Thermotoga maritima MSB8: one gene and its partner. Each later gene encodes a partner of the first gene's protein in a complex. Links are inferred from orthologs where the notes say so. Each region holds a gene or a part of one and is shown on either strand. Other genes may lie near its edges. The genes, in order: TM_RS02565 and TM_RS08885.

Region 1 (8,119 bases):
CTGAAGAAGTGATCAAATCACCAGAATTTCATCGCTACACAAAGCTCATCACAATAGACGCACTCTTGAACGGCAGATTGGACATCTTCTGGGATGGGCTGAAACACCTTATAGGTCCCATCATAACTCTTTCGTGGCTCTGGTGGGCGTATCTTCTGAGAATCACCAGGTCGAGCATGCTGGAAGTCCTGAATAAAGAATACGTGAGAACCGCCAGGGCAAAGGGTCTTCCCGAGGATGTGGTTATAAACAAACACGCCAGAAGAAATGCTTTGATTCCTGTCACCACTGTCGCCGGTGGTATGGTCATCGGTCTCTTCTCCGGTACTGTGATCGTGGAAACGGTCTTCAACAGAACGGGTGTGGGAAGTTTCACCGCGCAGGCAGCCCTGCAGCTCGATTACGCTTCGGTGATGGCTTCTGCGTTGTTTTTCTCAACAATTCTTGTAGTTGGAAATCTCATCATAGATATTCTGTACGCTCTTATAGATCCCAGAATAAGACTTGGATGAGAGGTGAAACGACGTGAATCAGGAATTCAAAAGAATAATGAAGAGATTTTTTAGAGATCCATCCGCCATCATAGGGTTCTCTCTAGTGCTCTTCTTCGTGGTGATAGCCATTCTCGCGCCTGTTATAGCTCCTCCCATTCACCCGCTCACCAGAGCCAAGCTACCCGATCCTTACTTGATGCCTGTGGTGAGCTGGAATCAGAGCCCACAACCCCCTACCACGAAAGAGGATGCCCTGGCGAAGAATCCCAACAGAGAACCCATACGCTGCGTTGATTATCACCCATTCGGTGTCATTGGTGGCCGTGATATCTTATACGGAATCGTCTGGGGCACAAGAACGGCTTTCAAGATAGGTCTCATAGTCACACTCGCAAGACTCTTGATAGGAGTGTTCATAGGTTCAATCTCAGGTTACTTTGGAGGATGGATAGATGAGGTTCTCATGAGGATCACCGATATCTTTCTCTCTATCCCCTTCCTCATAGCAGCTGTTGTGTTGACAACCGTTCTCGGGACGGGTCTCGACAAGGTTATGATAGCAATGATCGTGTTCGGATGGATGGGAGCGGCAAGGCTCATCAGAGGAAACATTCTTCAGGTGAGGGAAGAACAATTCGTCCTGGCAGCGAAAGCAATAGGTGTGCCCGATTTTCTCATCATATTGAAACACGTTCTTCCGAATACCATTTTCCCTGTCCTGATATGGGCTTCCATGAACATGGGATCTCTCGTGATAACGGCCGCTGTGCTCAGCTTCTTGGGACTCGGTGCCCCCCAGGGATACGCCGACTGGGGATCCATCCTCAGTTACTCGAGAGACTGGATGATGGAGATAGGAAAGCACTGGTACGCTCTCGTTTATCCCGGTACCGCTATGGTTCTCTTCGTTCTGGGATGGAATCTGCTGGGCGATGCGCTCAGAGACGCTTTCGATCCAAGGCTAAAATTCTAAGGAGGGATCGAATTGACAGAGCCTCTGCTTAGAGTGGAAAATCTGAAAACCTATTTCTATACAGAAGACGGTGTAGTGAAGGCGGTCGATGGTGTTTCTTTTGAGGTCAGAGAGGGAGAAACTCTGGGCATCGTTGGGGAATCCGGTAGTGGTAAAAGTGTAACATCGCTCTCAATAATGAGACTCCTGGATCAGAACGGAAAGATAGTTGACGGAAAGATTATCTTCAAAGGAAGGAATCTTCTCGAACTTTCAGAGAACGAAATGAGAAAGATCAGAGGAAAAGAGATCGCGATGATATTCCAGGAACCCATGGTGGCTTTGAACCCTGTTTTCACGATAGGGGATCAGATAATGGAGGCAATAATTCTTCACCAAAACGTCTCTGAAAAAGAAGCGAGAAAAATGGCGATAGATCTTCTCAGAAAAGTGGGAATTCCCGAACCTGAAAAGAGAGTGGATGAGTACCCCCACCAGCTCTCCGGTGGGATGAGACAGAGGGCTATGATAGCCATGGCACTCTCCTGCAGACCGAGTCTTCTCATAGCGGACGAACCCACCACCGCTCTCGACGTGACCATACAGGCTCAGATCCTGGAGCTCATGAAGGAACTCCAGAAAGAATACGGAATGGCAATCATTCTGATCACCCACGATATGGGCGTCGTTGCGGAAATGTCCGATAAAGTTGCTGTCATGTACGCGGGAAAGGTGGTCGAGTACGGAGACGTGAAAACCATCTTCACCGAACCCAAGCACCCCTACACCTATGCTCTTCTCGAATCCATTCCCAGAATAGACGTAGAACAGGAGAGACTGAAGAGCATTCCGGGAAACGTACCCGACCCGCTCAACTTCCCTCCGGGATGTAAATTCCATCCCAGATGTGAATTCTTCGAAAAAGGAAAATGCGACGTTGAAGAACCTGAACTGGAAGACCTGGATGGCAATCACAAGGTGAGGTGTTTCTTCTGGCAAAAACTCGATGAAATGAGACATGCAAAAAGCGAGGTGTGAAACGTGAGCAGGGAAATTCTCAGAGTTGAAAATCTGGTGAAACATTTCCCCATAAGGGCTGGTGTTTTTAAGAGAATCGTTGGATGGGTGAAGGCCGTCGATGGTGTCAGCTTCAGCATAAACGAGGGAGAAACCTTCGGCCTCGTTGGAGAGTCGGGTTGTGGAAAAACCACGATTGGAATGACCCTGCTCAGACTGTACGAGCCAACATCGGGACGCATCATCGTGGACAACGAAGACACGACCTACTACTTCATGCCGCGTTCCAAGGCAAAAAAATACATAAAGCAAACCTATCTGAGCAGGTTCGTCAACATGAAGGAGTCAGATGTGGAAAAACTGGAAGGTGTCGACAGAGAGTACGCCCGTATTTTCTTTGAGGAGGCAAAGGGTTCTCCAAAGAAGTTCATGTCCATTCTTCTCGATGATCTACCGGAGAAAAGGAAAAAATTTCGAAGAGAGATGCAGATAGTGTTCCAGGATCCATACAGCTCCCTGAACCCGAGGTTGAGAGTGAAGAGCATAGTGGGTGAAGGCATCGTCACACACAGGATCGCAAGGGGGAAAGAAGTAGAGAAACGAATCAAAGAAATCTTGGAGGATGTGGGTATTCCTTCGGCTTACGTGTACAGATTCCCGCACGAATTCTCCGGTGGTCAGCGCCAGAGAATCGGAATCGCACGTGCCCTGGCTTTGGAACCCAAACTCGTCGTGGCGGACGAGGCCGTCGCTGCTCTGGACGTCTCGATAAGAAGTCAGATCATAAACCTCATGGAAGATCTTCAGAGGGAACACAAACTCACGTACATTTTCATTTCGCACGATCTGGCTGTTGTAAAGCATATAAGCGATAGAATAGGTGTGATGTATCTTGGGAAGATGGTGGAACTTGCTCCTAAAAAAGACTTGTTCGAAAAACCGCTCCACCCTTACACTGTAGCTCTCATGTCTGCGATACCGGTACCTGATCCAACAAAGAAGAGGGAAAGAATCATTCTCAAGGGAGATGTTCCGAGCCCTATAAATCCGCCGTCTGGCTGTAGATTCCACACAAGATGTCCCATAGCGAAAGAGATTTGCTCCAAGGAAGAACCGGCTTTTCGAGAGGTTGAAGAGGGACACTTCGTCGCCTGTCACTTCCCGGGTGAGCTGAGGTGAGAAGGTACTGGCTGGTAATTTTGTTGATCGCTATCGTCATTCTGTTTTTTAGAGTGAAGTGGGAAGTGAAGAGAATATACGTTGAAGACCCAGAAGTCAAAAAAATGGTCGAGGAAATTCTTCGGGAAAAACGCTACAGATACAAGTTCACCGACACCAGAGAGAGATCTCTGATAATAGAAAAGGACAGAGCGATCGTACCGCCAAACGAAGTAGTTCTCCACCTGGACTGGCCGGAGAAAGTGAAAAAGAGAGTGAAAGAACTGGTTGAACCGTTCTTTCAAAAGATAGGGCTTTCCGCCACAGAATCACAGATGGCTACAGCAGAGGTGTTTTTGGAAGCTGTGATCGAGAGTTTCTTCGAAGGAAATCAGTCTCTGTTTGAGAATTCTTACTACTGCGGGGAGATCTATGTGTTTTCAAACGGAAAATGTGTGGCGGAGTACGATCCATCAACTGGAGAACTCGTTTTTCTCGATAAATAGGAGGTGAACGGTTTGGCAACGCTTCTGGAAGTGAAAAACCTCAGCACGTGGTTTTACATGGAAGAGGGAATAGTCAAAGCCGTGAACGATGTGAGCTTCTCGCTGAATTCCAACGAAGTTCTCGGAATCGTCGGTGAGACTGGTTCCGGCAAGAGTGTGACAGTAAAATCCATAATGCGCCTCATAAAGCCTCCCGGAAAAATAGTGAGCGGTGAGATCATATACAAAGGTCAGGATATACTGAAGATACCCGAAAAAGAAATGCACAGGATTCGAGGAAAAGAGATCGCAATGATCTTTCAGGATCCGATGATGTCTCTGAATCCGCTTTACACGATAGGAGACCAGCTCATGGAAACGATCAGGTATCATCTCGGCTACGACAAGAGAAGGGCCTATCTGAGAGCGGTGGAAATGCTGGAACTCGTTGGAATACCGGAACCCGAAAAAAGAATGAACAACTATCCCTTCGAGTTCTCCGGTGGAATGAGGCAGAGAGTGGTTATAGCCATTGCCCTGTCCTGCAATCCCAGTGTGCTCATAGCGGATGAGCCCACCACCGCCCTCGATGTGACCATACAGGCACAAATCTTGGAACTCATGAAAGAACTTCAAAAAGAGTTCAAAACGGGACTCATCTTCATAACACACGATCTTGGTGTGATCGCTTCCATGGCAGACAGGATTATGGTGATGTACGGAGGAAGACAGGTCGAGATAGGAACATCCGATCAGATCTTCTACTCACCCAGACACCCTTACACGAAGATGCTCCTGAGAAGCGTGCCGAGAGTGGATAAAAGACTTGAAAAACTCGAGTCCATACCGGGGCAACCCCCAAGGATGGTCGACATACCACCGGTGTGTCCCTTCTTGCCTCGCTGTCCAAGAAGAGTGGAGAGGTGCTTGAAAGAACTACCAGAGCTTTCCGAGATAGAAGAAAACCACTACGTCAGATGTTTCAATCCGGTTGAGGAGGAAGTGAGTCTTGAAAGAAATTCTTGATTTTCAGAAAAACGAGATCACTGAATACCACGTGTATCGAAAGCTATCGAAGAGAACGAACAAGAAAAACGCTGAGATCCTTCTTGCGATAGCGGAAGATGAGAAAAGTCACTACGAAAAACTGAAAAACATCACCGGGAAGGATGTTAAGCCTTCTTACATCAGGATATTCTGGTACTCACTGCTTTCCGTTCTTTTTGGTTTGACTTTCACTCTCAAACTCATGGAAAACAACGAGAAAAAAGCGGAAAGAGCCTATGAAAGACTGGAGAAAGAGTATCCAGAAGTAGTCCATATTCTCAAAGACGAAGAAAAGCATGAAGAAGAGCTTCTGAACATGCTCGACGAAGAGCGTCTCAATTACGTGAGTTCCATGGTTCTCGGGTTGAACGATGCTCTCGTGGAACTGACGGGGGCACTCGCTGGTCTCACGTTCGCCTTTCAAAACACCAAGATAGTCGGATTGTCCGGCTTGATAACCGGTATCGCTGCGGCCTTCTCCATGGCAGCTTCCGAGTATCTTTCGCAGAGAGCGGAAGAAGGATCAGGTGAATCCAAACCCTTAAAAGCCGCCATCTACACAGGCATCGCTTACATCATAACGGTCGCTGTGCTGGTAGCTCCATTCCTCATACTTAAAAACCCATTCTTATCACTTGTCCTTACTTTGACGGGAGCCGTTCTCATAGTTCTTCTTTTCACCTTTTTTGTCTCGGTGGTTAAAGAGAAGGATTTCGCGAAATACTTTCTTGAGATGTTCCTCTTGAGCTTCGGTGTGGCAGGATTTTCTTTCCTCGTCGGTATACTCGCGAGGAAGATCTTTGGAATCGAAATCTGAGGAGTGCTCGCCATGATATGGAACGACACCGTTTTTTGCGTCGTAGACACAGAAACCACGGGAACCGATCCCTTTGCCGGAGACCGGATAGTTGAAATAGCCGCTGTTCCTGTCTTCAAGGGGAAGATCTACAGAAACAAAGCGTTTCACTCTCTCGTGAATCCCAGAATAAGAATCCCTGCGCTGATTCAGAAAGTTCACGGTATCAGCAACATGGACATCGTGGAAGCGCCAGACATGGACACAGTTTACGATCTTTTCAGGGATTACGTGAAGGGAACGGTGCTCGTGTTTCACAACGCCAACTTCGACCTCACTTTTCTGGATATGATGGCAAAGGAAACGGGAAACTTTCCAATAACGAATCCCTACATCGACACACTCGATCTTTCAGAAGAGATCTTTGGAAGGCCTCATTCTCTCAAATGGCTCTCCGAAAGACTTGGAATAAAAACCACGATACGGCACCGTGCTCTTCCAGATGCCCTGGTGACCGCAAGAGTTTTTGTGAAGCTTGTTGAATTTCTTGGTGAAAACAGGGTCAACGAATTCATACGTGGAAAACGGGGGTAATAAAATGGTTAAGAACTACGTTCTCGACACGAACGTTCTGATTCACGATCCAGATTCCATCTTCTCCTTCGAAGACAACAACGTGATCATCCCTCTTCCCGTTCTTGAAGAGCTCGACAAACTGAAAAGAGAACACGGAAGTGTGGGAAAGAACGCACGAGAAGTGATTCGACACCTCGATGAACTCAGAAAGAAGGGAAATCTCAGAAAAGGAATTCCTCTGGAAAACGGTGGAATTCTCCGCGTCATGGTTTTGGAAAGAGAAGTGGAGAACGTTCCAAGATTCCTTCACGAACGCTACGTGGACAACATCATTCTCGCGTACGTGATAGAGCTCATGAACAGAGAAAAGATCCCCACCATTCTCGTCAGCAAGGATATAAATCTTAGGGTGAAAGCAGACTCTCTTGGTATTCCCGCTCAAGACTACCTGACTGATCGATCCGAGCTGGAGACGATGCCAAAGGGGTATGTCGAAATCGATGACGAAGAACTCAAAAAACAGTTAAAAGTGAAAGTAACTGTGGAAAAGAAACTCGATCTTCTCGACAATTTCTACATAGATCTGGGTGGAGTGTACGGGAAATATCGCAAAGGAAAAGTTCTGAGAGTGGAACCTTTCGAGACTATGGGCATTTCTCCACGGAATAGAGAACAGATCTTTTCCATGGATGCCCTTCTGGACGACGAAATACCTCTGGTCTTCCTTGTTGGAATCGCGGGAACCGGAAAGACGCTTCTTGCTCTCGCTTGCGGTCTCTACAAGGTTCTCGTTGAAAAACGCTACAAGAAACTGATAGTGACTCGTCCTACGGTTCCCATGGGACGTGACATCGGGTATCTTCCCGGAGAACTCGAGAAGAAGATGAAACCGTGGCTCCAACCGATAATGGACAACCTTGAACTGATATCTTCTCTTTCTGGTTTGAAAATCAAGGAGCTCGAGAAACAGGAAATACTGGAAGTGGAAGCAATATCCTTCATCAGGGGAAGATCGATACCAAAGCAGTTCATCATCATAGACGAAGCACAGAACCTCACTCCACACGAGGTGAAAACGATCCTCACACGTGTGGGAGAAGACACCAAGATCGTTCTCGTTGGGGATCCGTACCAGATCGACACTCCGTATCTGGACAAAGACACAAACGGACTGGTTTACGCAGCCTTGAAACTTCTGGAATCGGATCTTTCCGCGGTGATAAAGCTGGAGAAGGGAGAAAGGTCAAGACTCGCCACCATCGCTGCTGAGCTTCTGTGAGACCTCTTTCAATATTTCATCCAGCATGGTGCTTTCAACAAACGAAGGGGAAAGCTGATACAGATAGCTTTTCCCCTTTCTTTTCTTTCTGACAATTCCCATTCTCTGAAGCGAGGAGAGAACAGCGGATGAGTCTTTCCCCCTGAACGCGTCTATTTCGCTCTTTGGAATCGGTCCTGAGATGAGAAGCAGTGCCACCACTTCCATCTGTGTATCGGTGAGATTTTTGTACTTCCTTCCGGATAGCTTAGAAACGAAACCGGCGTACTCAGGTTTGGTGAAAAAACGATACCTTCCATTCACCTCTCTCAGAAC
Region 2 (8,167 bases), 1.2 Mb from region 1 along the record:
GCGAACGCCGTATCCGACACGGAGATCAGACTGGTAACCCACAAAGACGTTTCAAGAAACGACATAGAAGAGGCTCTGAACATCTTCGAAAAACTCTTCAGAAAATTCTCCTGAAACAGGAAAAAATTTCACGTTTTTTTCACGGTCGAAGCATTAAGATGAAGCTGGAGACTCTGAAGAGGAGGTGGAAGTATGAAAAGGTTTTTTGTGGTGATGCTCGTACTGACAGTGGCACTAGGTGTGTTCGCGGCGGGCTACAGAGGTTTCGCAGAACGGCCAGCTTTTGAAAGACAGCCCATGGGTTACGCTCAGCAGTTCCCGGGTTGCGGAGGAGGTCTCGGCTACGGTCCTAACGCTCCCATGTATGAAAGGCCTCAGATGAGAGCCGAAAGAGGTTTTGGCTACGGTCTCAAGCTCCAGATCAGAGACGAAGAACAGCTGAAACTCGCTCTCAAGACAAGGATCGCAGAAGCACTGAACAATCTGGATCTGAACGACGATCAGTTGAAAGAGCTCTACAATGTCGCGAAAGAAACAAAAGAACAGCTCGATTCCCTGAAAGAAAAGTTCGTTCAGCTCCATGAGGAGTACTACAACGCTCTCGTAAAAAGGGATACAAAGACAGCAGAAGACCTGAAAGACCAGATAGACGACCTCAGAGATGAAGTGCAGGATATCTACAAAGATTTCGCTGACAAAGTAGACGACATCATCACCGTGGATCAGTACAGAAAATTCAGAGGCGACAAAAGAATGCTCTTTGTTCTCCTCACCGACGAAGGCTTTGAAGTGCTGGAAGAAATGGTTCAGGAATAACCCTCTTTCCCCACACCCCGGCGGGCCCGCAGTGGGCCCGTTTTTTTTTCAAAGATTCATCTTCCACCACGCACTTAACCCTGTCGCTTCGAAATGACAATAATTCAAAATAAATGGATATATCCCAAAATGATTTCTAATATTGCGGAATAATTACTCTTCACTTCGTTTGGAACTCAATATCACAGTCTGATAAAATATCCATAACATAATCTTTTTATTAGTAAGTGTTATTTATTAACATCCATTTAAAGGAGGGGATGTTGTATGAGAAAGTTCGTTGTGGGGTTCCTGATGGTTTTAGTCGCTGCATTTTATTTTAGTGAAGTCGAGGTACAGCTTCCATGGTTTGGTGTAACAAACTTCGATCCCTACTACTGGCAAGCCCAGCATATTCTGGCTCAAGGAACCATTTTCGAAGGTTTGTTTGGTTATGTTCCAGATCCCAAATCGCTTGGCGGTGTAAAGGTTGTACCAGCTGTCTGTGAAAGTTATACAGTATCTGAAGATGGTTTAACCTATACCTTCTACTTGAGAAAAGATAAAAGATGGTCAAATGGTGATCCCGTTACTGCCTATGATTTCGAATTTGCTTGGAAAAGGGCTGCCAGTCCCGAAACACCAACTCTTCCACTCTGGGCTTCTCCTGTTCAGTACATAAAAAATGTCTACGATTGTAAATCCGGTGCCAAACCTCTTGATGAACTTGGAGTAAAAGCCCTGGATGACTACACACTTCAAGTTACTCTCTCAAGACCAATGCCATCTTTCATTAATATGCTTGTTCTCGGTGGAGCAATGCCTCTGCATAGGAAAACTGTTCAGGAACACCCTGAAGACTGGTGGAAGCCCGAGTATTTTGTTGGAAATGGACCGTATGTTATTGAATCCTTTACACCTAATTACGAGATAGTCCTGGTCAGAAATAAATACTATGTGGGAGATTTTCCTGGCAATGTTGATAGAATTGTGCTCAAAGCAGGCGGGCTTGGATTGCAGCAGTATTTAGCTGGAGAGATAGATGCTGTTTTTATCACCGCAGTTGGAGATTATGTGTTTGCATTGAAAAACAAACAACTTTCCAAGGAACTTCATGAAGAATCTGGTGTTCAATGGGTGGGATACGAAATCACAAGAAGCCTAAGTCCTGTTTTTGACGATATACGAATAAGAAAAGCACTTGCAATGGCTATTGACAAGAAAGTCTTAACTGACATTGTTCTTGGTGGTATGGCCATTCCAACACACGCATATTGTTCTCCTGATAGTGAAATAGCGGAAGCTGTGAAGGGAATACCCTATGATCCAGAACAGGCAAAGAAGTTACTAGCGGAAGCAGGTTATCCAAACGGAAAAGGTTTTCCAAAAGTGAAGTTCTACATAACAGGAGCGTCTGATCCTGTAGCGGAAGCACTGGTTGACCAGTGGAAAAAAGTTCTTGGAATCACTTTTGAAATTGAAAATATAGAGTCCGGTCAATTTTCAACACTGCAATGGAGTGATTTTGTGCCTTGGGCAGAACCAGGTGTATGTACAATTGGTGGGCCCGTCAACTGGCAAGACAGTGGTTCTCTTATGCAAACTGCCGATCATACATTCTGGTTCTACGATTACCCCGCTGAGGTACGTCAAAAACTCTATGAATTAAGAGAGAAAAGAGAAAGTGTCCTCAGAGAAGAAGGTGGAAAAACAGAAGAAGAGTGGAAGGAGATACTAAACCGCGCCCAGGAACTCTGGGAGAAGTGGCAAGAAGTTGTTAACTCCGAACCAGATGAATTCTTGAAAAAATACTTCCTTCTTCCTGCCCCCGGAGAATTGACCTTCATAGAACAAATCAACAAGTTGTATGAAGAATGGAAAAAAGCCACAACCGACGAGCAAAAAATTCAGCTCTGGAGATTGGCAATGAGAGCTATATACAATCAGGAATATTCTCTGGTTGAATACACCGGAATGAACCCAACTAATAGGGAAGCCAGAAGACTATGGGCAAGAATTCTCTATTCACCCTACGATAAAGCCGTCGAATATGCAAAGAAACTCCAGCAATTGTGTGTAGATCTTGCCTACGAAGTTCCTCTGTACGTTCAGAAAGTTGTGTATCTTGCCAAACCATACCTCAAGGGAATAGTTCCTTACAAATTCTCGTGGGGTCCCACTTTCTTCCTCTTCAAATACTTAACTGTTGAGAAGTGAATTCTGAGCCCTGGGATTTCCCAGGGCTCCTGCTAAACATGTCGAATGGGGTGGTTGATATGAGATTTTTAAAATTTCTCTTAAAAAGACTTTTGACCATTGCTATTTCTATGGTAGTTGTTATTGTAATAACATATGTTCTAATGTGGCTTGCCCCTGGAAATTTCTTTGAACTTCAACGCGTACGAGATGCGATAGCGAGAGTCACAACACCCGACGATCCTGCTTATCAAGCTACCCTGAAAGGTTTTGAAGAGAGATATGGTTTGAATAATCCTCTGTGGAAACAGATCCTTATGTATTTAAAAGGAGCTGTGGTTTTCAAATTCGGTCCTTCTTTTTCTGATCCTGCAAGAAACATAGAAGATTTGATAAAGGAGAAATTTCCTATTACTTTCACCCTTGCCCTTTCAAGCATCCTTTTCGCACTCGTGGTGGGAGTTCCTCTAGGAATCTTAGCAGCTCTCAAAAAAAACACATGGATTGACTATACTGCAATGACCGTTTCTGTTATAGGAGTTGCCATCCCATCGTATGTAGTAGCAGTCTTTCTCATACTGATTTTTAGCATCTATTTGGGATGGCTTCCCACTTCCGGATGGGAAGGAATAAGAACTAAAATCCTTCCAACCATAGCTTTGGCACTCGGTCCACTCGCTTCTGTTGCCAGATTTACAAGAGTCAGTCTTCTAGACACATTGAACCAAGACTTCATAAGAACCGCTTATGCAAAAGGTGGCGATGACAGAACGGTAATTATGAAACATGCTCTAAGGCCATCCATGATTCCTCTAGTAACGATAGTAGGCCCTCAAATGGCTTATCTCATGGTTGGCACCGTTTGGGTCGAGAACATCTTCAGAATACCAGGTTTGGGACAACTCTTTGCTAATGCAGCAGTCACTAGAGACTATCCACTTTTAGTAACTTCCACATTTATACTTGCCCTTACCGTTATGATCATGAACCTTATAGTTGATGTTCTTTATGCAATTCTCGATCCCAGAATAAAACTGGATTAAGGAGGTAATAAATCGGCATGTTAAGAAAAAATAAAACGGAATCCATTGGTTACTGGAAAGCCTTCTGGTTAAGATTCAAAAAAAACAAAATGGCAGTAATAGGGGGAGTTTTTGTTTTAATCCTTATAGCACTTGCAATACTGGCTCCCTATATTGCTCCATATCCTTACGACGAGCCTCACTATATCAGGGCTTTCGAGGGACCAAGCAAGGATTTCATATTCGGAACTGACGCATTGGGAAGAGATCTTTTCAGTAGAATTCTGTATAGTTTGAGAAACGCATGTATTATAGGTTTCGGTTCTCAATTTGTTGTCCTGATCATAGGAGGCATTCTGGGTGCTGTCGCTGGTTTCAAGGGAGGCTGGATAGACAAATTTATTATGAGTATTGTAGATATTATGTTTGCTTTTCCAACTTTTCTCTTCAACGTGATACTGGTTACAGCCTTAGGCAGGGGGCTTTTCACCATCTTCTTAGCTATAGGATTGACCGGATGGGCGGGAATGGCCCGACTTGTAAGAGGGCAAGTGTTGTATCTGAAGAATAGCGAATTTGTTGAAGCTGCAAAAGCCGCTGGTGCCAGCACCTTCTATATCATCAGAAAACATATTCTTCCCAATATGATAGGACCCATTCTTGTGAATCTTGCATTCGGAGTACCTGGAGCAATGATGACTGAAAGTGGTTTAGCAGTGATAGGAATGGGGGTAAGGCCTCCGATGCCGAGCTGGGGAAATCTTATAGGTGAAGGGATCGGGATGATGATGGCGTTCCCTCATCTGCTAATATTTCCTGCTGTCACTTTTGCTTTTACCTTGATAAGTTTCACGTTTCTTGCAGATGGCTTAAGAGATGCCTTTAATCCAAGGAGTGAGATATCATGATGGAACTGCTAAACGTGAATAATCTCAAGGTAGAGTTTCATAGAGTTGAAGGTATTGTCAAAGCAGTGGATGGAATCAGCTACAAATTGAACAAAGGCGAGAGTCTTGGAATAGTTGGTGAAAGTGGTTCTGGGAAGTCTGTATCAGTCCTTTCTCTTTTGAGATTGATAAATCGGAACGGGCGAATCGTTGATGGTGAGGCTATATTCCTAGGAAAAGACCTTTTGAAATTGAATAAAGAAGAATTGAGAAACATAAGAGGGAAAGATATAAGCATCATTTTTCAAAATCCAATGACCTCTCTTAATCCAATAATAAGAGTAGGAATTCAAGTAATGGAACCCATCATCTGGCATCGACTTATGAAGAATGAAGAAGCCAGAGAAAGAGCTATAGAACTCCTGGAACGTGTTGGAATCCCTGAATCACCAAAAAGATTTCTGAACTATCCGTTCCAATTCTCTGGCGGAATGAGACAAAGAGTAATGATCGCAATGGCACTTGCATGCCATCCTAAACTCTTAATAGCTGATGAGCCAACAACTGCTTTAGATGTGACTATTCAGGCACAAATAATGGAACTACTTCAGGAATTGAAAGAAGAATACGGTATGAGTGTTATATTCATAACACACGATCTTTCTGTGGCAACGAATTTTTGCGATCGAATAATTACAATGTATGCCGGAAAAATTGTTGAAGAAGCACCAGTAGAAGAAATTTTAAAAACACCCCTACACCCTTATACCAAGGGTTTGTTGAACTCTACCCTTGAAATAGGCTCCCGCGGAAAAAAACTGGTACCAATACCGGGAAACCCACCAAACCCCACGAAACATCCTTCTGGTTGTAAATTTCACCCGAGATGTAGTTTTGCAATGGAAATTTGTCAAAGAGAAGAACCGCCCCTCGTAAATATTTCTGAAAATCATCGTGTTGCATGCCATTTGATCAAGGGGGAATCAAAATGAAGCCTCTTTTACAAACCGTAGATTTAAAAAAATATTTTCCTCAGGGGAAAAGAATACTTAAAGCAGTTGATGGAATATCAATAGAAATAAAAGAAGGAGAGACACTTGGGTTGGTCGGTGAAAGCGGCTGTGGAAAATCGACTCTGGGGAGAACGATTCTCAAACTCCTCAGACCTGATGGCGGTAAGATTTTCTTCGAAGGAAAAGATATAACAAACTTGAATGACAAGGAGATGAAACCTTATAGGAAAAAGATGCAAATAATCTTCCAGGATCCTTTAGGATCTTTGAATCCACAGATGACTGTTGGAAGAATTATAGAAGATCCTCTCATAATTCACAAAATTGGAACGAAAAAAGAGAGGAGAAAACGAGTAGAAGAACTTTTAGATATGGTGGGAATAGGTAGAGAATTCATTAACAGTTTTCCACACGAATTTTCCGGAGGGCAGCAGCAAAGAATAGGAATAGCTCGAGCTTTAGCTCTGAATCCGAAATTTATAGTCTGTGACGAGCCAGTATCTGCTTTGGACGTTTCGATTCAGGCACAAATAATAGATCTTCTTGAAGAAATACAGCAGAAAATGGGTATCTCATACCTTTTCATTGCACACAATCTTGCAGTAGTCGAACATATAAGCCATAAAGTAGCTGTTATGTATCTCGGGAAAATTGTTGAGTATGGAGATGTAGATAAAATCTTCTTAAATCCAATTCATCCGTACACTCGAGCACTTTTGAAGAGCGTTCCTAAGATTCCATGGGACGGTCAAAAACAAAGATTTTATTCATTGAAAGGTGAACTTCCTTCTCCAATTGATCTTCCTAAAGGATGCAGATTCCAAACTAGATGTACAGAAAAAAAGGCAATCTGCTTTGAAAAAGAACCTGAACTCACAGAAGTGGAAAAAAATCATTTTGTGTCTTGTCATTTAGTCAGAAGCTATAGGGGGTGATTTTCTTGAAAAATTTTTTATTGTTTTTGCTTATGATCTTGATAATGGGAGGTATTGTTATGGGTGTTGATCCTTTTGAAAGGAACAAAATATTGGGAAGAGGCATTAATATAGGAAATGCGCTTGAAGCACCAAATGAGGGAGACTGGGGAGTGGTGATAAAAGATGAGTTCTTCGACATTATAAAAGAAGCCGGTTTCTCTCATGTTCGAATTCCAATAAGATGGAGTACGCACGCTTACGCGTTTCCTCCTTATAAAATCATGGATCGCTTCTTCAAAAGAGTGGATGAAGTGATAAACGGAGCCCTGAAAAGAGGACTGGCTGTTGTTATAAATATTCATCACTACGAGGAGTTAATGAATGATCCAGAAGAACACAAGGAAAGATTTCTTGCTCTTTGGAAACAAATTGCTGATCGTTATAAAGACTATCCCGAAACTCTATTTTTTGAAATTCTGAATGAACCTCACGGAAATCTTACTCCGGAAAAATGGAATGAACTGCTTGAGGAAGCTCTAAAAGTTATAAGATCAATTGACAAAAAGCACACTATAATTATAGGCACAGCTGAATGGGGGGGTATATCTGCCCTTGAAAAACTGTCTGTCCCAAAATGGGAAAAAAATTCTATAGTTACAATTCACTACTACAATCCTTTCGAATTTACCCATCAAGGAGCTGAGTGGGTGGAAGGATCTGAGAAATGGTTGGGAAGAAAGTGGGGATCTCCAGATGATCAGAAACATTTGATAGAAGAATTCAATTTTATAGAAGAATGGTCAAAAAAGAACAAAAGACCAATTTACATAGGTGAGTTTGGTGCCTACAGAAAAGCTGACCTTGAATCAAGAATAAAATGGACCTCCTTTGTCGTTCGCGAAATGGAGAAAAGGAGATGGAGCTGGGCATACTGGGAATTTTGTTCCGGTTTTGGTGTTTATGATACTCTGAGAAAAACCTGGAATAAAGATCTTTTAGAAGCTTTAATAGGAGGAGATAGCATTGAATAACACCATTCCAAGATGGCGTGGTTTCAACCTTCTGGAGGCCTTTTCCATTAAAAGTACAGGAAATTTTAAAGAGGAAGATTTTTTGTGGATGGCTCAGTGGGACTTTAATTTTGTTAGAATCCCTATGTGTCATCTTCTCTGGTCAGACCGGGGCAACCCATTTATTATCAGAGAAGATTTTTTTGAGAAAATCGATCGTGTAATTTTCTGGGGAGAGAAATATGGAATACATATATGTATTTCTCTTCACAGGGCACCTGGCTATTCTGTTAACAAGGAAGTAGAAGAGAAAACCAATCTGTGGAA

The links.
Region 2: the proteins of TM_RS02565 (region 1) and TM_RS08885 are in contact, whole or in part, in a cryo-EM structure (PDB 8Z21), measured with the Escherichia coli proteins. The link is inferred for Thermotoga maritima MSB8 from one-to-one orthologs.

What each region holds. Positions count from the first base shown.
Region 1 is NC_000853.1:522,917-531,035, reverse strand. The notes cover bases 3,195-6,135. They hold TM_RS02565 (ABC transporter ATP-binding protein), read left to right. Parts: upstream 3,195-4,139; coding sequence 4,140-5,132; downstream 5,133-6,135. Other genes in these bases: TM_RS02555 (3'-5' exonuclease), read left to right, coding at 5,983-6,135; TM_RS02560 (VIT1/CCC1 transporter family protein), read left to right, coding at 5,116-5,970; TM_RS02570 (hypothetical protein), read left to right, coding at 3,639-4,127; TM_RS02575 (ABC transporter ATP-binding protein), read left to right, coding at 3,195-3,642. In the rest of the region: TM_RS02590 (ABC transporter permease), read left to right, coding at 1-512; TM_RS02585 (ABC transporter permease), read left to right, coding at 526-1,467; TM_RS02580 (ABC transporter ATP-binding protein), read left to right, coding at 1,480-2,484; more of TM_RS02575, read left to right, coding at 2,488-3,194; more of TM_RS02555, read left to right, coding at 6,136-6,543; TM_RS02550 (PhoH family protein), read left to right, coding at 6,548-7,804; SMC-Scp complex subunit ScpB, read right to left, coding at 7,769-8,119. UniProt on the Escherichia coli protein: Part of the ABC transporter complex OppABCDF involved in the uptake of oligopeptides and of the ABC transporter complex MppA-OppBCDF involved in the uptake of the cell wall murein tripeptide L-alanyl-gamma-D-glutamyl-meso-diaminopimelate.
Region 2 is NC_000853.1:1,720,851-1,729,017, forward strand. What follows is about bases 2,064-5,052. They hold TM_RS08885 (ABC transporter permease), read left to right. Parts: upstream 2,064-3,071; coding sequence 3,072-4,034; downstream 4,035-5,052. Other genes in these bases: TM_RS08880 (peptide ABC transporter substrate-binding protein), read left to right, coding at 2,064-3,012; TM_RS08890 (ABC transporter permease), read left to right, coding at 4,052-4,921; TM_RS08895 (ABC transporter ATP-binding protein), read left to right, coding at 4,918-5,052. In the rest of the region: ltaE (low-specificity L-threonine aldolase), read left to right, coding at 1-114; TM_RS08875 (hypothetical protein), read left to right, coding at 193-816; more of TM_RS08880, read left to right, coding at 1,084-2,063; more of TM_RS08895, read left to right, coding at 5,053-5,892; TM_RS08900 (ABC transporter ATP-binding protein), read left to right, coding at 5,889-6,848; TM_RS08905 (glycoside hydrolase family 5 protein), read left to right, coding at 6,908-7,861; TM_RS08910 (glycoside hydrolase family 5 protein), read left to right, coding at 7,854-8,167. UniProt on the Escherichia coli protein: Part of the ABC transporter complex OppABCDF involved in the uptake of oligopeptides and of the ABC transporter complex MppA-OppBCDF involved in the uptake of the cell wall murein tripeptide L-alanyl-gamma-D-glutamyl-meso-diaminopimelate.